4 regions of the Streptomyces sp. NPDC002958 genome follow, and region 3 is predicted to be linked to each of the others. Evidence: riboswitches for the same ligand, from Rfam matches in the RefSeq annotation. Region 3 holds a riboswitch; each other region holds the start of a gene.

The links. A riboswitch is a leader RNA that binds a small molecule or an ion and turns the genes downstream of it on or off. The one in region 3 is predicted to bind cyclic di-AMP.
Region 1: another riboswitch for cyclic di-AMP. It lies ahead of ACZ3IC_RS20685 (M23 family metallopeptidase); the one in region 3 lies ahead of ACZ3IC_RS22300 (M23 family metallopeptidase).
Region 2: another riboswitch for cyclic di-AMP. It lies ahead of ACZ3IC_RS25080 (transglycosylase SLT domain-containing protein); the one in region 3 lies ahead of ACZ3IC_RS22300 (M23 family metallopeptidase).
Region 4: another riboswitch for cyclic di-AMP. It lies ahead of ACZ3IC_RS10920 (M23 family metallopeptidase); the one in region 3 lies ahead of ACZ3IC_RS22300 (M23 family metallopeptidase).

Annotation. Positions count from the first base shown of each region.
Region 1 covers NZ_JBVHDS010000011.1:72,051-76,196, forward strand. The annotation lists gene ACZ3IC_RS20680 (SGNH/GDSL hydrolase family protein) at 61-906, opposite strand; gene ACZ3IC_RS20685 (M23 family metallopeptidase) at 1,094-2,041, opposite strand; cyclic di-AMP (ydaO/yuaA leader) riboswitch at 2,045-2,201, opposite strand; partial or broken gene ACZ3IC_RS20690 (alpha-galactosidase) at 2,524-3,316, opposite strand; gene ACZ3IC_RS20695 (tyrosine-protein phosphatase) at 3,541-4,146, shown strand, end outside.
Region 2 covers NZ_JBVHDS010000017.1:84,987-89,132, forward strand. The annotation lists gene ACZ3IC_RS25075 (ABC-F family ATP-binding cassette domain-containing protein) at 1-657, opposite strand, end outside; cyclic di-AMP (ydaO/yuaA leader) riboswitch at 1,364-1,523, shown strand; gene ACZ3IC_RS25080 (transglycosylase SLT domain-containing protein) at 1,526-2,287, shown strand; gene ACZ3IC_RS25085 (DUF2461 family protein) at 2,415-3,002, opposite strand; gene ACZ3IC_RS25090 (hypothetical protein) at 3,129-3,434, opposite strand; gene ACZ3IC_RS25095 (NAD(+)/NADH kinase) at 4,095-4,146, shown strand, end outside.
Region 3 covers NZ_JBVHDS010000013.1:41,886-46,031, forward strand. The annotation lists gene ACZ3IC_RS22290 (bifunctional acetate--CoA ligase family protein/GNAT family N-acetyltransferase) at 1-867, opposite strand, end outside; gene ACZ3IC_RS22295 (HPr family phosphocarrier protein) at 1,041-1,322, shown strand; gene ACZ3IC_RS22300 (M23 family metallopeptidase) at 1,544-2,362, opposite strand; cyclic di-AMP (ydaO/yuaA leader) riboswitch at 2,376-2,542, opposite strand; gene ACZ3IC_RS22305 (M16 family metallopeptidase) at 2,913-4,146, opposite strand, start outside.
Region 4 covers NZ_JBVHDS010000005.1:18,764-22,909, reverse strand. The annotation lists gene ACZ3IC_RS10935 (FAD-binding oxidoreductase) at 1-91, opposite strand, end outside; gene ACZ3IC_RS10930 (SHOCT domain-containing protein) at 328-738, opposite strand; tRNA gene ACZ3IC_RS10925 (tRNA-Met) at 1,009-1,082, shown strand; cyclic di-AMP (ydaO/yuaA leader) riboswitch at 1,602-1,754, shown strand; gene ACZ3IC_RS10920 (M23 family metallopeptidase) at 1,766-2,923, shown strand; partial or broken gene ACZ3IC_RS10915 (aldo/keto reductase) at 3,102-3,272, shown strand; gene ACZ3IC_RS10910 (PrsW family intramembrane metalloprotease) at 3,323-4,146, opposite strand, start outside.

The DNA of each region.
Region 1 (4,146 bases), on a different contig from region 3:
CCGCGAGCGAGGGCACTGCGGTGGTGGACGCCCGCCAGGGTCTGTCCGGCGAAACACGCCCTAAAGCGGCAGCAGGTCAGGCCGCTTCGCCTCGACGTGGTCGCCGGAGGACTCACCGCGCAGCCGTCGCCCGATCCACGGCACCAGGTACTCGCGCGCCCAGTGGATGTCGTCGCGCCGTACTTCGAGCGTGCCGCGCTGTGCTTGCGGGGGCCATTCCTGGTCGGGGTCGGCAGGCACATCGAGGCCGAGGACCTGGGCGGCGCGCAGCGCGACCCTGGTGTGTCCCTCGGGCGACAGATGGAGCCGGTCGTCGTCCCAGGCGCGCCTGTCCTGAACGGACCGGAGCGACCACAGGTCGAGGACCGGGCAGTCGTGTCGGTCGGCGATGGACCGCACATGGGCGGTGTAGGTGGCGATCTTGCCGCGCAGATGGCGCAGCACGGGAACACCACGGGTGTCGAAGCCGGTGGTGACCAGGACGGTGCCGACCGATGCGGTCAGCTCGGCGACCGCGCGCTCGAAGCGCTCGGCCACGTCGTCGGGGTCGGTGCCGGGCCTGATGATGTCATTGCCGCCCGCGCAGAAGCTCACCAGGTCGGGTGCGAGCTCCTTGGCGCGCGGCACCTGCTCCTCGACGATCTGGTCGAGGAGGCGTCCGCGTACGGCGAGATTGGCGTACCTGAAATTCCCGTGAGCGGAGCCTTCGGTGCTCGTCGCCGCATCGGAGTCCGGGAGCTGGTCCGCGAGAAGTACCGCGAAACGGTCCGCCCAGCCGACGAAGGTCCCGTCCGGGCCGGGGTCACCGACTCCCTCGGTGAAGCTGTCGCCAATCGCTGCGTACGACCCGATGACGCATTGTCGGTTGATGACGCCACGTTGGTTTTTTCTCGAATCGTCTGCCATAAACGCTTATCCTGCACCGCCGAATGTGACCTACGCGACCGTAATAAAGGGTTGACGGGTGGTGAGATGGGCCACCCTGTAAGGCTTTGGTAAAGAGGGAATAAGCGGAAGGGCGGTGCGCCGCCGCGCACCGCCCTTCCGCTTTTCTCAGGTCATGCCTTGTTGCTCAGCGTCCCTGCCGTTCGGCTCAGACGTAGATGCCGTGCGAAGCCAGGAAGGCGATCGGATCGATGTCCGAGCCGTACGCCGGGCCCGTGCGGACCTCGAAGTGCAGGTGCGGTCCGGTGGCGTTGCCGGTGGCGCCGGAAAGGCCGATCTGCTGACCGTTGCTCACGGTCTGGCCCTCGGAGACGGAGATCGAGGACAGGTGGCCGTACTGCGAGTAGTGGCCGTCGGCGTGCTTGATGACGACCTCGTTGCCGTACGCGCCACCCCAGCCGGCGCTGACGACGGTGCCGGAGGTGATGGCCTTCACGCTGGTGCCGGTGGAGACGGGGAAGTCGATCCCGGTGTGGCTGCCGCTGGACCAGTTCGAGCCGGAGGCACGGTATCCGGTGGTGTGGTTGCCGGGGACCGGGTGGCTGTAGCCGGAGCTGTTGTTCTGGTCGGCCGGGGCGGAGGTCGAGGCCTGGGACTCCGTGGCCGTAGAGGCCTCGGCCGGGGCGGACTCGGCCGGGACGGACTTCTCCGCGGCCGACGAAGGCGCCGACGGAGCCTTCGACGGGAGGGACGAGTCCGTACCGGCACCGGTGGGCGCGGAGTGGCCCCCCGCCTTGCCGTCGAGCGTCAGCTCCATGCCCGGGAAGATCAGGCTGGGGTCTTCGCCGACGACCTCGCGGTTGTCCTGGTACAGCTTCTGCCAGCCGCCCTCGATCCCCTGCTCGTCGGCGATCTTTGACAGGTAGTCACCGGAGACGACGGAGTACGTCGTGGTGGCGTCCTGCTTCTGCGCGACCGGCTTGGCCGGGGCTGCGGAGGCCGACTGCGGGGCGGCGGGGGCGGCCTGCTCCGCGGCGGCGGCGCCGGTGGCACCGAGCAGCGGCAGTGCGATGACGGCGCCGCCGGTGGCTGCGGCGGCGACGCCACGGGCGATGGTGCTGGACTTCGTACGACGGTGCTTACCCGATATGGGCATGTGGTGCTTCCTCTCCGGCGCCTACGAGGTGAGCTGTCGGGTTCGGGCTGGAGATGCCCGGCCGCGCTGAACGCGGCTTCACCCCGAGCCGGCCGGAATTCTCCGATCGGCGGCTTACCTGGTTCCCCCGCTCCTGCCACACGATGAGTGGATGTGAATTCCGGACGGCGGCAGGATTAGGCGGTCCGTCCGGATTGACGGCGACCGTAAGCGAGTCGGGACGGCAAGAACAAGCCACTGGTTCCGTACCGGAATCCGCGCCGGGAAATCGGCGCGGAATTCCGGTCACACTCCGTGGATTAAGGATCTTGAATTTCCGCGCCACGCATGGAATACCCGACCACCCCTCCTGCACGCACCGTCACGGATATGATCCCGCTCACGACAGGGCGACCATCTCCCGCGCCGGCGGGGCAAGTTATGCCAAATCGGCCTATTACGGACACGTCATGCCCGTCATCCGCGCCGGAGCCTCAGCACCCTCGCGCACACCCGGGGAAGCGCTGCACCCAGTCAGGGTGCGCGCGACAGAGATCGCTGTCGGCATTGATCATTTCCGGCTCTACCCGGATACCGAACTGCATTCCGAACCCGTGCACTTCGTCGGCAAGCGGCTTCAGTCCGCCGGAAAAGGGGTGTGGATTCGGCGTCCGGTCGCCCAGCCCTGCCCGGTCGCTGGCGCGCTGCCCGAACCATGCGTCGTCCACGACGAACAGCTCGACGCCCATCACGGCGGCGCGCTCGACGAGGGCGCGCTGCTGCTCCTGCGAGATGTCGAAGCCGGTCGCCTCCCAGGAGTTGTAGAGCACCGGCCGCAAACTCTCCGCGTCCGGGCCACATGGGCCAGCTGCCAGACATGCCAGGCCCGGCTCGCCCCGCCGAATCCCTCCACACTCCACAGGCCGGCGAAGACGGGTGTGACGTACGACTCCCCCGGTGCGAGCAGCAGCAGCCCCGCGTCGTCGCAGCCGGCACCACCGGTGATCTGCACCAGCCCGTCGGAGAGCCGCTGTACGGAGATCCGCCACGCCCCGGACCAGCCGAGCGCAACCGGGGCCACCCTCCACCGGGTACTCCTCACGGCCGTCGAGCGGGGATTCAAAACCCCTGAAGGGCGACTCGGGCGCTGCGGTCAGGGGCTTCGGCGGCGGCGTGGGGGATCCGCGACCCCCGGTGCAGATGGACCAGCTCATCCCGTTCGGTGAGGGCGCAGTGCGTACTGCTGCTCGCCCCGGCGAGCAACCAGGTCCAGCCCTTGTCGCCAGCCTTGACCATCACCCCCACATTCCAACATTTTCGCACATCATCGATCATCGCCGGGATGGCGGGCAATGACCCTGCACGGAATTCACCGGGCAAATTCGCCGCAGGGGCACCGGGGTTCACGGAAGTGTCGACAAGCGAAGGCCGAGATGATTGCCTGAGGAATCAATGTCGTATCGTCGCGGAAGTGGCCTCGTCGGCGACTCGCGTCGACGCCAGACACTCCAGGAGTCACTGTGACGCAGCAGTTGCCGCAGGTCCCGTCGGCGGAACCCGAGCTGACGGGTGTCCGCAACTTCCGTGATGTGGGCGGGCTGCCCACCGTGGACGGCCGGCGGGTGCGGCATGGACGGCTCTTCCGCAGCGGTCACCTCGCGCACGCCACCGCCGAGGACGCCGCCTTCCTCGGCGGCCTCGGTCTGCACACGGTCTTCGACTTCCGCAATGCGGCCGACCACCGGCTCGACGGCCTGGACGTGGAGCTGCCGGGCGTACGGAATCTGAGCATCCCGCTCTCCGACCCCGCGGACGGCGCCGAGTTCTGGCGGATGGTCCGCGACGGCGACCTCGACCAGCTGCGCTCCATCCTCGCCGGCGGCAAGGGAACGAACCGGATGATCGCCTCGTATCGCGCGATCATCCGAGACCGTACCGCTGAGCACAGCCGGGTCCTGCACGCCCTGGCCGAGGACAGTGTTCCGGCGTTGATGCACTGCGCGGCGGGCAAGGACCGGGCCGGTCTGTCGATCGCGGTGTCATTGCTCGCGGTCGGCGTCGAGCGCGACGCCATCGAGGCCGACTACCTCAAGTCCAACGACGCCCACCGCCGCTACAAGGTGCAC
Region 2 (4,146 bases), on a different contig from region 3:
GGACCGCAGTTCGGCGATGCGGTCCACGCGCTCCAGCAGTTCGAGGTCGTGACTGACCACGACCAGCACACCGGAGCGCCAGGAGTCGACGGCTTCGTAGAGCCTGCGTCGAGCGAACACATCGAGGTTGTTGGTCGGTTCGTCCAGCAAAAGGATGTCGGGACGCTCCAACAGCAGTGCGGCCAGACGCAGCAGGACGGTCTCGCCGCCGGACATCTGACCCACGGTGCGGTCCAGTTCGACGCCGCCGAGTCCGAGAGACCCCAGCGTCGCCAGGGCCCGTTCCTCGACGTCCCAGTCGTCACCGATCGTCTCGAAGTGCTTCTCGTCGACATCCCCGGCCTCGATGGCGCGCAGCGCGTTGCGCCGCTCGGCGATGCCCATAGCCTCGTCCACACGCAGTGTCGTGGCGAGGGTGATGTTCTGAGGGAGGTGGGCGAGGCTGCCGCCGATGGTCACCGAGCCCTGGGAGGGGCGCAGTTGGCCGGCCAGCAGCCGCAGCAGTGTGGATTTGCCCGCGCCGTTGGTGCCGACGAGACCCGTGCTGCCCCGGCCGATGCTGACAGAGAGCCCGTCGAAGACGGTTGTGCCGTCCGGCCACTGGAAGGACAGGGCGGAGCAGCTGAGAGAGGCGCCGGGGGTGGTGGGGGTTGCCATGGGTGATCCTCGCATTCGCAAGCGCGGTGAACGGGGGCTTCGCGTGCGAGCACCACGCAGCGACCGAACCGAGAGGGAGGTGCGGCGGTCCGAAAGATCGAGGGACGGCTCATGCACCGAGGTCGCATCCACGCGGGGTCACGGGCAGGAGAAAACACTGCTACTGCGTGACAGGCGTACGGCTGGGGCCGTACGGCGCGGTGATCGCAAACCTCAGATGCGCAACGTCCACCTCTATCGGAGACAACAGGACCCTCGAAACGATATCGATCCGGACGGCGAAAGGCAAAGCCTGGGCGCTGGGCGGGGGAGCGTGCGGAGCGTCACGCGGTGCGCCGCCGAAGCGGAGGGTTCCCGCGATGGCGGGCAAAGTGTCATGGTATGGGCGATTTGATTTGAATCGCATCCTTGGTTAACAAGAGGGCGCTTTATGAGGGTTGTGGCGCTTTAGGTATCGAGTGAAATGTCCCTTTTGTGGCTTCGTGGTATGAGTCACTCTTCAGGGTTCGGGATGCCGCGGATGGTGGCTCGGTTCCCTTCTGTGCAAGGAAAGTTGGCTTCGAGGTGTGAGGTGGATTACTGCAAATTCCGTGACTCGATCTTGCGAATTGATTGTGATCCAAAATCAGGGTCTTGTTCCTTTCGGTGTTTCTCGCCTACGGTCGCCGTGAATCCGGATGGAACGCCGAATCCTGCCGCCATCCGGGAATCCCACTCACTCACTCACGCATGGCAGGAGCGGGGGACCCAGGTAAGTCGCCGTTCCGGTATCCGGAACGGCTCGGGGTGAAGCTGCATTCTCATGCGGCCAGGCATCTCCAGCCTGAACCCGACAGCTCACCCCGTAGGCGCCGGAGAGGAATCAGTCATGCCCGCATCGGGTAAGTACCGTAGCCGCAAGTCCATTTCGCTGACTCGCGGTCTCGTCGCCGCGACCACGAGTGGAGCTGCCCTCATGCTTCCGCTGATCGGCGCGGGTGTCGCCTCGGCGGCGCCGGCCAAGGCGGTCAGCGCCGAAAAGGCCGCGGCGTCGACCGCCGCCACTGGCAAGGGAATTTCCGCACAGAAGGCCGCGCCCACCACCTATTCCGTGACCGCAGGCGATACCCTTTCCAAGATCGCACAAGAGCATTCGCTCAGCGGTGGCTGGGAGAAGCTGTACGAGGACAACCAAGAGATCATTGGCGAGAACCCTGCGCGGATTCTCCCGGGCATGAAGCTGACAATCGGTGCCCAGGCCGAGTCCAAGGCTTCCGGCGCGTCGAACGAAGTCGCTGCGTCCGCCACTTCCGCAAAGCCCACGACGTACACGAACGATCTGGACGGCTGGATCAACGAGTCGCTGGCCATCATGGCCGAGCACGGCATCCCCGGCAGCTACGACGGCATCCACCGCAACGTCATGCGCGAGTCCTCCGGCAACCCCCGGGCCGTCAACAACTGGGATTCGAACGCCGCTGCCGGAACGCCGTCCAAGGGTCTTCTCCAGGTCATCGAGCCGACGTTCCGTGCCTACCACGTGCCCGGTACGTCGACGGACAGCTACGACCCGGTCGCCAACATCACCGCGGCGTGCAATTACGCCGCCGACAAGTACGGCTCGATCGACAACGTGTCCGGGGCGTACTGACCCGCAGCAGCGCCGATGGCGGTCCAGGACCGACGGGTGGCGAGAGGCCGAACAGGCCACTCGCCACCCGTCGGTCAGGGGCCGCCTTTCGGCTGTTGGCCCGCATGGACAGCAGGCGCGTTCGACGTCATGCGGCACACCGGTGGGAGCCGGGAACGGACACATGGCCGGCGAGCCAGGACAGCAGGGGCTCCAACTCCGCCGCCGCTTCCAGCGCACGGTCGGCCAGCGCCGCCGTGTGCTGCGCGCAGTCCCCGCCGAGGGGAGGGGCGGCGGAGACCGAGCGGTACCGGAGGAAACCGGCACGGGGATGACCGGCGTCATGGCCGCGCGGCATGCGCTTCATGGTGTCGCCGGTGATCTCGTACCCCTGCGCCTCGAGTTCCTCGATGGCGCGCACCAGCTCGGGGCCGCTGTCCTGCGAGGCAACTGCCGTACGGAACAACGGGATCTGCCCCGGGTCCGGGTAGGTCCAGCCACCCTTGATCCGAAGCCCGTCGAGGTCGAAGCGCAAGCCGATCTCGACACTGCGCGTGATCCGGATCACCGCCACTTGGTGCTGCCACCACCACGGATCCTTGCGGAACCCCCAGACGGAGAAGTCTTCGTACGCCTGGTCCGCGTCGGCCATATCGTTCAGCAACGCGATCATGGGCTGCCGGACGAGGCGCTCCCGGTCCTTGCGCCGTTCCTCGCGTGCCTCTTGCGAAGGCATGCCCTCCAATCGCAGGAGTAGCTCGAATGCTTGCTCTGTCCAGCCGCTGAACGCTCTGCTCACACACGAGATCCTAATGATCCAGGACTTGTGGACGGGCGTGCCCCGGGCCCGGATCCGTAACCGTCACTCCTGGGCGGTCCCCGGCTCCTGAGCCGGTGGCGTGGGAACCGTCGCCGCTGCTCCCTCCCGGACGGACTGCACCACCGCGTCGTGAAGACGCCGGCTGTCGTCCTCGGAGCAGCACGGCACGGGGCTGCCCGACATGGTGAACCAGTCGATCGCACCCGTGTACTGCACAGTGACCTGGGCCGTGTCATCGGCCCAGGTCGTGTGAACAGTCAGGTCCCCGGACAGGACGCCGACCTCATCCGTGAGCACTCCACCGTGCCCGGAGAACACACCGCGAGTCGTCCATGACGCCCAAGCCATGTCTCCAGGCTGGCACCAGGGCCATGGATGCGCGACCCGCAGCATCCGTGCATCGCGACGCTCCGGGCGCCCCGCCCTTCCGAAATCCGGACCGGGTGAAACTTTTCACCGGATCCTGCTGCGGTAGCCGTCCCCACAGTCCCTCGGCAGAATGACGCGCTCTTAACGCCAAGCCATCGGTTCACCTCGCCAAAGCAACGAATTCCGTAGGTGAACACCTCTTGACCTGTGGAACTCGTCAGGATTGCATCTCACGCCGGGAACGACGAAACCACCCACCACGTCCTCGGCCGGAGGTGATACCGCTCCCGTGCTCAGACACCGCGCCTGTTGATCGGAATTGCACGATGGCCGAAACGCTCAGCGCGCCCCAGGCGCTCGCCCCAGCGACCGGCCCCACCCCCCACAGAAGCTCAGGCGTTCGATCGGCGTCGTCACGCTCCACCGGGCGCTGTACCGGCGGCCCCGCCGGGAGACTCGTCGGCTGGTCAGCATTCCGGAGAACGCGCAGTCCTGACCGGGGCCGACGACGCGCATCCCGACCCGGGGAGCCCGATCGCCTGACCGGGACCGGTGTGTCGACCCGGCAACGGAGCCGGCACCCGCAGGGGCCATCAAGGTGGGACCAGGCATCGTCGAAACGCGGGGAGTGGTAGCGAGATGAGTGTCGAGCGGGTGGGAGTCGTTGTCCACCAGGGCCGGCCCGAGGCCG
Region 3 (4,146 bases):
AACCCGGTCGGCGGGAACGGCGACGACCGCGAGGTCGACCGGTTCTCCGATCTCGCCGATGGAACGGTGGGCGGGGACACCGTCGATCGTGCCCTGGTTGGCGGCGAAGGCACGGTTCACGGCATACGTACGACCGGTGAAGCCGGCGCCGAGGAGGTTGCGCAGAACCGTGCGGCCGACCCCTCCGGGGGTGCGGCCCGCCCCGATGACGGCGACGGATCCGGGGGCGAGCAGCCGTTGCACGGAGCGCGCCTCGGCCCGCTGCTCACGGCCGCGCTGGACGGCCAGGGACTCGGCGGTCGGTTCGAGGTCCAGGGTGAGGTGGACGGAGCCGTCCTCGAAGCTGCGCTGCTGGGTGTACCCGGCGTCCCGGAACACCTTGATCATCTTGTGGTTGGCGGGCAGCACCTCTGCCGCGAAGCGGCGGATGCCGCGTTCGCGGGCGACGGCCGCGATGTGTTCGAGGAGTGCCGAGGCCACGCCCCGGCCCTGATGCGCGTCCTGCACGAGGAAGGCGACTTCGGCCTCGTCGGCGGGCGCGGAGGCGGGCCTGCCCCGCTCGTCGATCCGGTCGTAGCGGACGGTCGCGATGAACTCGCCGCCGATGGTGACCGCGAGCCCCACCCGGTCGACGTAGTCGTGATGGGTGAAGCGGTGCACGTCCCTGTCGGACAGACGCGGGTACGGCGCGAAGAAGCGGTAGTACTTCGACTCGTCGGAGACCTGCTCGTAGAAGCTGACCAGTCGTTCGGCGTCGTCCGTGGTGATGGGCCTGATCCGCGCGGTTCCTCCGTCACGGAGAACCACGTCCGCTTCCCAGTGGTCGGGGTACGCGTGATGCGGACTCTGCTCCGGCGAGGACTGCATGGGCAAAGACTACGACTCCGCCAGCGGTCGCGTAGGTCTTGGGGCCGGGTCAGTCTGAGGGGGCCGATCGGCGGTACAGCACGGGTTGCGGGCCGTCTCGCGGGTCGGCCGGAGCATCGCGCACTGCATGAGAGACTGGTCTAGACAACCATTGATTCGTGAAGGGCAGAACCATGGCTGAGCGCCGCGTCAAGGTCGGTTGGGCCGAGGGCCTGCACGCCCGCCCCGCTTCCATCTTCGTCCGTGCCGCCACGGCTTCCGGCGTCCCCGTGACGATCTCCAAGGCCGATGGCAACCCGGTGAACGCCGCCTCCATGCTCGCGGTGCTCGGTCTCGGCGCGCACGGTGGCGAGGAGATTGTCCTCGCATCCGAGGCCGACGACTCCGAAGCCGCCCTGGACCGTCTGGCAAAGCTGGTCGCCGAAGGGCTCGACGAGCTTCCGGAGACCGTCTGAACCATTTTCTGCGAAAGAGCCGCGGCACCCTGATTCGGGGCCGCGGCTCTTTCGCTTTCCCCATCCGGGACGGGTGGAAATTCATGAATATCTTTTGGCCGCAAGGCGGTTCGGCGGGCAGGTACTGCGGGTGGGACGCCGGGCGGACACGGAGGCCGGACACGGCGAAGGCCCCGGCGTGTGCCGGGGCCTTCGAAGCGGTACTGCGGGTGGAGCGTCGATCAGACACTGACGCCGTGGGCGCGCAGGTACGCGACGGGGTCCATGTCGGAGCCGTACGACGGCGTGGTCCGGGCCTCGAAGTGGAGGTGCGGCCCGGTGGAGTTGCCGGTGGAGCCGGAGAGGCCGATCTGCTGGCCCGCACCGACGCTCTGCCCGACGGAGACGCCGATCGAGGAGAGGTGGCCGTACTGCGTGTACGTGCCGTCCGCCATCCGGAGCACGATGTTGTTGCCGTACGCGCCGCCCCAGCCGGCCTCCACGACCGTACCGGCGCCGACGGCGACGACGGAGCTGCCGGACGCGGCCTGGAAGTCGACGCCCGAGTGGCTGCCGGAGGACCAGAGCGAGCCGCCGGACTTGTAGCCGGTGGTGACGTACGAACCGGCGACCGGGAGCTGGAAGGAGTTCAGGCGGGCGCGCTCGGCGGACCGGGCGGCACGCGCCTTCTCCGCACGTGCCTCCTCGGCGCGCGCTTCGGCCGCGCGCTCCGCTTCGGCCTTGGCCTCTGCCTTCTTCTTGGCTTCGGCCTTCTTCTTGGCCTCCGCCTTCGCCTTCGCCTTCGCCGCGACATCGGCCTGGTGCTTCTGGTCGTCGGCCTGGGCGGCGATCTGGTCGGCGAGCGCACCGTCGATAGCCATGACCTGACTCAGACCGGTCTCGACGACAGAGGGGGCCTCGGCGCCCGCGGCGAGGGCCGGTGAGGCCATGCCGCCGATGACGCCGGTGGTGGCCAGAGCCGCGACGCCGGCGATCTTCGCGCTCCTGCGCGTCAGTCGGCTCGCGGCACGATGCTTCCCGGTGGCACGGGTGAACGCCATGAAGTGGCTGGTCCTTTCCTTCCTTCTCGCCTACCGGGTTAGCTGACGGGTTCGGAGCAGGAAGGTCTCCTACGGACACCCCGGCCTCATCGAGGCTCAGACATCCGATTCACCCCAGGGACTGCGTGGGTCCCCGGCTCCCCAGGCTCGCGCCTGACGGGGACTCGGCGATGGCTGCCCGGTACGTCGCGGTTGCGGCATACGAGTGACAGGCAGCCGAGCCGACGCTAAGCGGGAGCACATTCATTCACCAAACGGACAGGCCGTTTTGTAGCGCATCCCACAGGGCAGACAGGCAACCTCCCCTCTAAAACGGACAAAAGGGAAGACCCCTGCGAGATCTAGCTCACAAGGGTTTTCCCTTTTGTCCCGTTATGCGGGCATATGACGGGCCAATGGACCGGTCGGCGGGGGCGCTCGGTCGACCGTGCCAGTCGACCTGTGCACTGTCACACGGGACAGGTCCGCCGTCGCCCGCGTCGAGTCGGTCGGTCCGCCGTCGCCCGCGTCGGGCCGGACGGTCGTCCGTCGTCCACGACGGGTGCGCCCGTCAGCCGGCGACCACCGACACCTCTCCGATGCCCAGCGCCCGGACCGGCTCCTCGATCTGTGCCGCGTCACCGACGAGGACCGTGACCAGCCGGTCGTCCGGGAAGGCGTTGACCACCGCTGCGGTCGCCTCGACCGTGCCGGTCTCCGCGAGCCGGGCGTACAGCTGTGCCTGGTAGTCGTCCGGGAGGTGCTGCTCGACCTGGTCGGCGAGGGTGCCCGCGACGGAGGCCGCCGTCTCGAACTTCAGCGGTGCGACACCCACGAGGTTCTGCACGGCCGTCTCGCGCTCTTCATCGGTCAGCCCCTCGGCCGCGAGGGTCCGAAGGACAGTCCACAGGTCCTTCAGCGCCGGTCCGGTGGACTCCGTGTCCACCGATCCGCTGATGGCGAGCATTGCGGCACCGGTCGCCCCCGAGGCGGAATCCGGGGCCGACGACCGCAGCACCTGGGCGAAGGCCCGTACGCCGTAGGTGTAGCCCTTCTCCTCGCGCAGCACACGGTCCAGCCGGGAGGTGAGCGTGCCGCCCAGGCAGTAGGTGCCGAGCACCTGGGCCGGCCACACGCTGTCGTGACGGTCGGCGCCGATCCGGCCGATCAGCAACTGCGTCTGCACCGCGCCCTGACGATCGACGATCACCACGCGGCCGGTGTCGTCCGCGGTGATCGGCGGGGCGGGGCGGGGCTCGGTGGTGTCCCCGGACCAGTCGCCGATGGTGTCGGCGAGCAGGGCGTCCAGGTCGATGCCGGTGAGGTCACCGACGACCACGGCGGTCGCCGTGGACGGCCGGATGTGGGCATCGAAGAAGGCGCGCACGGCTGCCGAGTCGATCCGCTCCACCGTCTCCTCGGTGCCCTGGCGTGGGCGCGACATCCGCGCCGTGGCCGGGAAGAGCTCCTTGGAGAGCTGCTTGGCGGCGCGCCGGGCCGGGTTGGCCTGCTCGTGCGGAATCTCGTCGAGCCGGTTGCGTACCAGCCGTTCGATCTCGCTGTCGGCGAAGGCGGGCGCCCGCAGGGCCTCGGCGACCAGTGCGAGTGCCTTCGCCAGCCGGGAGGCCGGGACCTCCAGGGAGACCCGGACGCCGGGGTGGTCGGCGTGCGCGTCGAGGGTGGCGCCGCAGCGCTCCAGCTCGGCGGCAAACTCCTCGGCGGTGTGCTTGTCGGTGCCCTCGGACAGCGCCCGCGACATGATCGTGGCCACACCGTCGAGCCCCTCGGGCTCTGCGTCCAGCGGG
Region 4 (4,146 bases), on a different contig from region 3:
CGGTTCGGTACTCCGGGTCCTGCGGACCGATGACGGGACCGCGCAGCGACGTCCTCATCGCGTCCAGGGTTTCGAGCGTGGTGACGTTCATGGTCCGGCCATCTCCCTGCTCGCCGAGATGGGGACCGCACCTCGTCCGGCCTCCCCTGCCGGGCCGTCGGTGTATGCAGATGTACACCGATGCTCCGGCGCCCCGAGAACCGCAGGAGGAAACGGCCACCGTTAGCTGATGTCTCAAGCCTCCCCGCGGTCCGGGGGCTGTGCCAGTCCGCTGGACCGGGGGGAGAGAGACATACGCGTCACGGTTGCGGGAGTGTGGGGGTGCGCTCAGACGAGGAGCTTCGTCTTCGCCCGCTGGTACTCCTCGTTCGTGATGGCCCCCTTGTCCATGAGCTCGGCGAGCTTCGCCAGGTCATCGACGTGGCCGCCCTGTCTCGGGCCCTTCGCGTCGGAGGTGCCGGCGGCCTCCCGCACGTACGCCCTGAAGGCCGCCTCACGGTGCTGCGCGTCGCTGATGTCCCGCTTCCCCATGGACCTGCCGCGCGCGATCACGTACACCAGGACGCCGATGTACGGCAGCACCAGGGCCACGACGAGCCAGCCGGCCTTGCCCCAGCCGCCGAGGTCTTCGCTGCGGAAGATGTCCGTGACGACTTTGAAGAGCAGGAACAGCCACATGATCCAGAGGAAGAACCAGAGCATGGTCCAGAAGAGGTTGAGCAGGGGGTAATCGTCCATGGTCGGCTCCCCGATCACCGCGAGTTCATCGCGTCGACTGGCTGAAGTTAAATCAGTCATATCACTGCATATCCACCCTCGCTTGTTGTCGTTCGGGGCCGTCCTCCGGGGTGATTCCCTGGGTGGCGTGCGGGGAGGGCGACAGGGGGCCGGGGTCGGCGACCGGGTGGAGGCGGGGCCGCGCCGGGCGCACGGACCGGGCGCCCGGCGGTCGTGATTCGCCGAGTGGTCATGAGTGCGCCGGACATGCCGTAGAGTTGTGTTCACCGACGCGGGGTGGAGCAGCTCGGTAGCTCGCTGGGCTCATAACCCAGAGGTCGCAGGTTCAAATCCTGTCCCCGCTACTGAAGAATCAGGCCCGGCACGCATGCAGCGTGCCGGGCCTGATTCATTTCCGCGTCGCTTTCCGGGGTGCGGTACGGCCGGCCCGTGGGCCCGCGAAGGAGCAGGTCCGGTCGGTGTGTGAGCTGCGCCACGTGCGTACCCCCATTGGTCGATGAGGAGTCGCCGCACGACTTCGCTCCGGCGAGCCTGGGGCCGGGGTGCGGTGCCGTCCGCAGCCGCGCGCGTACCGGGCGGGAGATCACGGGCTGGATGCTTCGTGTGGGCCGGGCGGTGGCCCTGGGCGGCGGATGCCACCGTACGTAACCGAAAGGCGCCGCTCCGCATAACGTTTGACGCAACGTCAGAAGATGGGTGATGGCTGAGGGGCGATCAACTCATCCTATTCCACCCGGTTGTGTCCCGTAAAGTCCAGGCCAAAGACGTGAACGATCAGTGGGAACGGCTTGGAATCAGGCCCGTGTGTCTATTAACGTTCGATAACGCAGCGCGGTCGTCCCAGCCGTCGTCAGTGGCGGCACCGTGCGCGAGCGCCGAATTCCGCAAGGGAACCGGGGAACCACCTACATGGGGTGAATCGGACACCTGTGTCTCGTGAGAGGCAGAGGGGTCCGTAGGAGACCTTCCTGCTCCGAACCCGTCAGCTAACCCGGTAGGCGAGAAGGAAGGAAAGGAGCGCGCCCCCGTGGCGTCCAACAAGCCTGCCCCCGAGGCCCCCTCCCGGTTCAACCCTGACTACGGAACCGCCGGGACGGGAACGGTGTTCGGCACCCGTTACGGCACCGGGCAGGGCGGCGACGTCGCCGGTGAGTTCGGCAGCGAAGTCAGCGAGTTCCGCGCTGACGGGAACGGTGAACCCGACAGAAGCTGGGGCGAGTGGAACCCCACCGAGGAGTCCGTACGCCCCGTGCGCGGCAAGCACCGCGTCGCCAAGCAGCGCAACGGACTTGCCCGTAGCTCCACGGTGCTCGGGGTCGGCGTCATCGCGGCGGTGGGTGCGGGCGGCATGGCCACCGCGCAGAGCAAGCCGCCCGTCTCCATCTCCCTCCCCGACTCCGTCGCGGACAACCTCCCTGACGCCGAGTCCCTTCCCGGCGTGGGCTCTCTGCTCTCCGGCGAGTCCGAAGCCGACGCGGCCGTCGCTGCCGCCCCGCTCACCACCGCCGGCCTCACCACCGCCGAGGCCGAGCAGGGCACGGTGGACGCGGGCGAGGCGCTTCGCGCCCGCATCCTCCAGCAGGCCGAGCAGCAGCAGGACGCCGCCGACGCCGAGGCCAAGGCGGCCCAGGAGAGGGAGGCCGCGGAGAAGGCCGCCGCCGAGGCCAAGAAGCAGCAGGCCGACGCCGAGGCCAAGGCCGCCGCCGAGAAGAAGAAGGCGGAGGAAGAGGCCAAGGCGAAGGCCGAAGCGAAGGCCGAGGCCCTGCGGCTTGCCAAGCTCGCCGCCAGCTACGCCATGCCGACCTCCTCGTACACGATCAGCTCGACCTTCGGCCAATCCGGTTCGATGTGGTCCTCCGGCCACCACACCGGCCTCGACTTCGCGGCGGCGGCGGGCACGCCGATCAAGGCCGTGCACGGTGGCACCATCAAGTCGGCCGGCTGGTCCGGTTCGTACGGCTACCACACGGTGCTGGAGCTCGAGGACGGTACGGAGGTGTGGTACAGCCACCAGTCCTCGATCAACGTCAGCGTCGGCCAGAAGGTCACGACCGGTGAGACCATCGGCCGGGTCGGCGCGACCGGCAATGTGACGGGGGCACACCTCCACCTGGAGGTCCACACCCCCTCCGGTACGGGCATCGACCCGATGGCCTGGCTGCAGAGCAAGGGTCTCAACCCCTGATCCGTCGGCCTATTCCCAGGCCCTCGTGATGTGCGCCGGTTCACCGGCCTTTGAACCCCGGCAGCCCTGACGCTCCCCCCCGACGTCAGGGCTGCCGGTCTGTCGGAACAGCGGGCCCACCGGAATAGCGGACCTTCCGAAATCCGTTGATCCATTCATGAACTTCTCTTCGTGAGCCGGGCCTTCCGACCTCCGCGTCTTCCCGCTCGCCCTCGGTGGGAACGTCTTCGGCTGGACCGCCGACGAGGCGCAGTCGTTCGCCGTGCTGGACGCTTACGCCGCGGCGGGTGGCAACTTCATTGATGCCGCCGACGCCTACTCCTCCCGGCTCCCGGGCAACGAGGGCGGCGTGCGTGGCGTTCCTGTTCGGAACGACAGGAACGACAGGAACGCCGGGTCCTAGCGAGGTGGCGGTGGTTCGTACGGAGACAGAGGCCGGCCCGGGGCCGGCGTCCGGGGTGGGGCCAGGTAGGGATTGTGGCTGTAGCCGCCGTACTGCGTGTGCGGAGACAGGTGGTGGGCGCGCAGGCGGCCCGTCGCCTGCGCCGCGTACGTCAGGGCGGGAGCGGCCACGTCCCTGCGCTGCCAGAGGTGGTGCAACAGCTCAAGCTCGCGCTCGGCGAAGTCCGGGCCCGCTGCCCCGCGGCGGGCTTGCCGACGCAGCGAGGCCAGTGACGTCGCGAACGATTCGTACTCGGCGACGGCGCGGGCGGCAGCCCTGCCGTGGGCCTTGGCCTGTGCTTTGGCATGTGCTCTGACCTGGGCCGACGGCCCGCGCCGCGGTCCTCCGGGTCCGTGCGCCGGCCTGTGTCCCGGCGCGTACACCGGTCCGTACGGGTTTCCCCAGCTTCCCTGAGCTGCTGCTGCTGCTGTTGCTGCGGCGGCGTGTCGTTGGCGTGCCGCGTCGCGCGCCATGCCGCGGGCCCGCATCGAGGAGAGGGCGAGTGGTTCGGCGGGGGTCAGCCAGCCGGCCGCCGCATAGGCGGGCAGCTCGGCGGAGAGGGTACGCAGCTCATGCTGGCGCGACCAGATCGCCAGCCAGGTCACCAGGCCGAAGACCGGGACCATGAACACCCCGTACACGGCATAGAAGCTGTACGGGCCGAAGGACGCCGACCCGTTCCACAGGGCGTGCATGCCCATGGCGAGGACGAGACCCAGCAGCGGCAGCGCGATACGGCGGATCCGCCGATGCCGAGCACCGGCCGCCGCGAGCCCGAAGC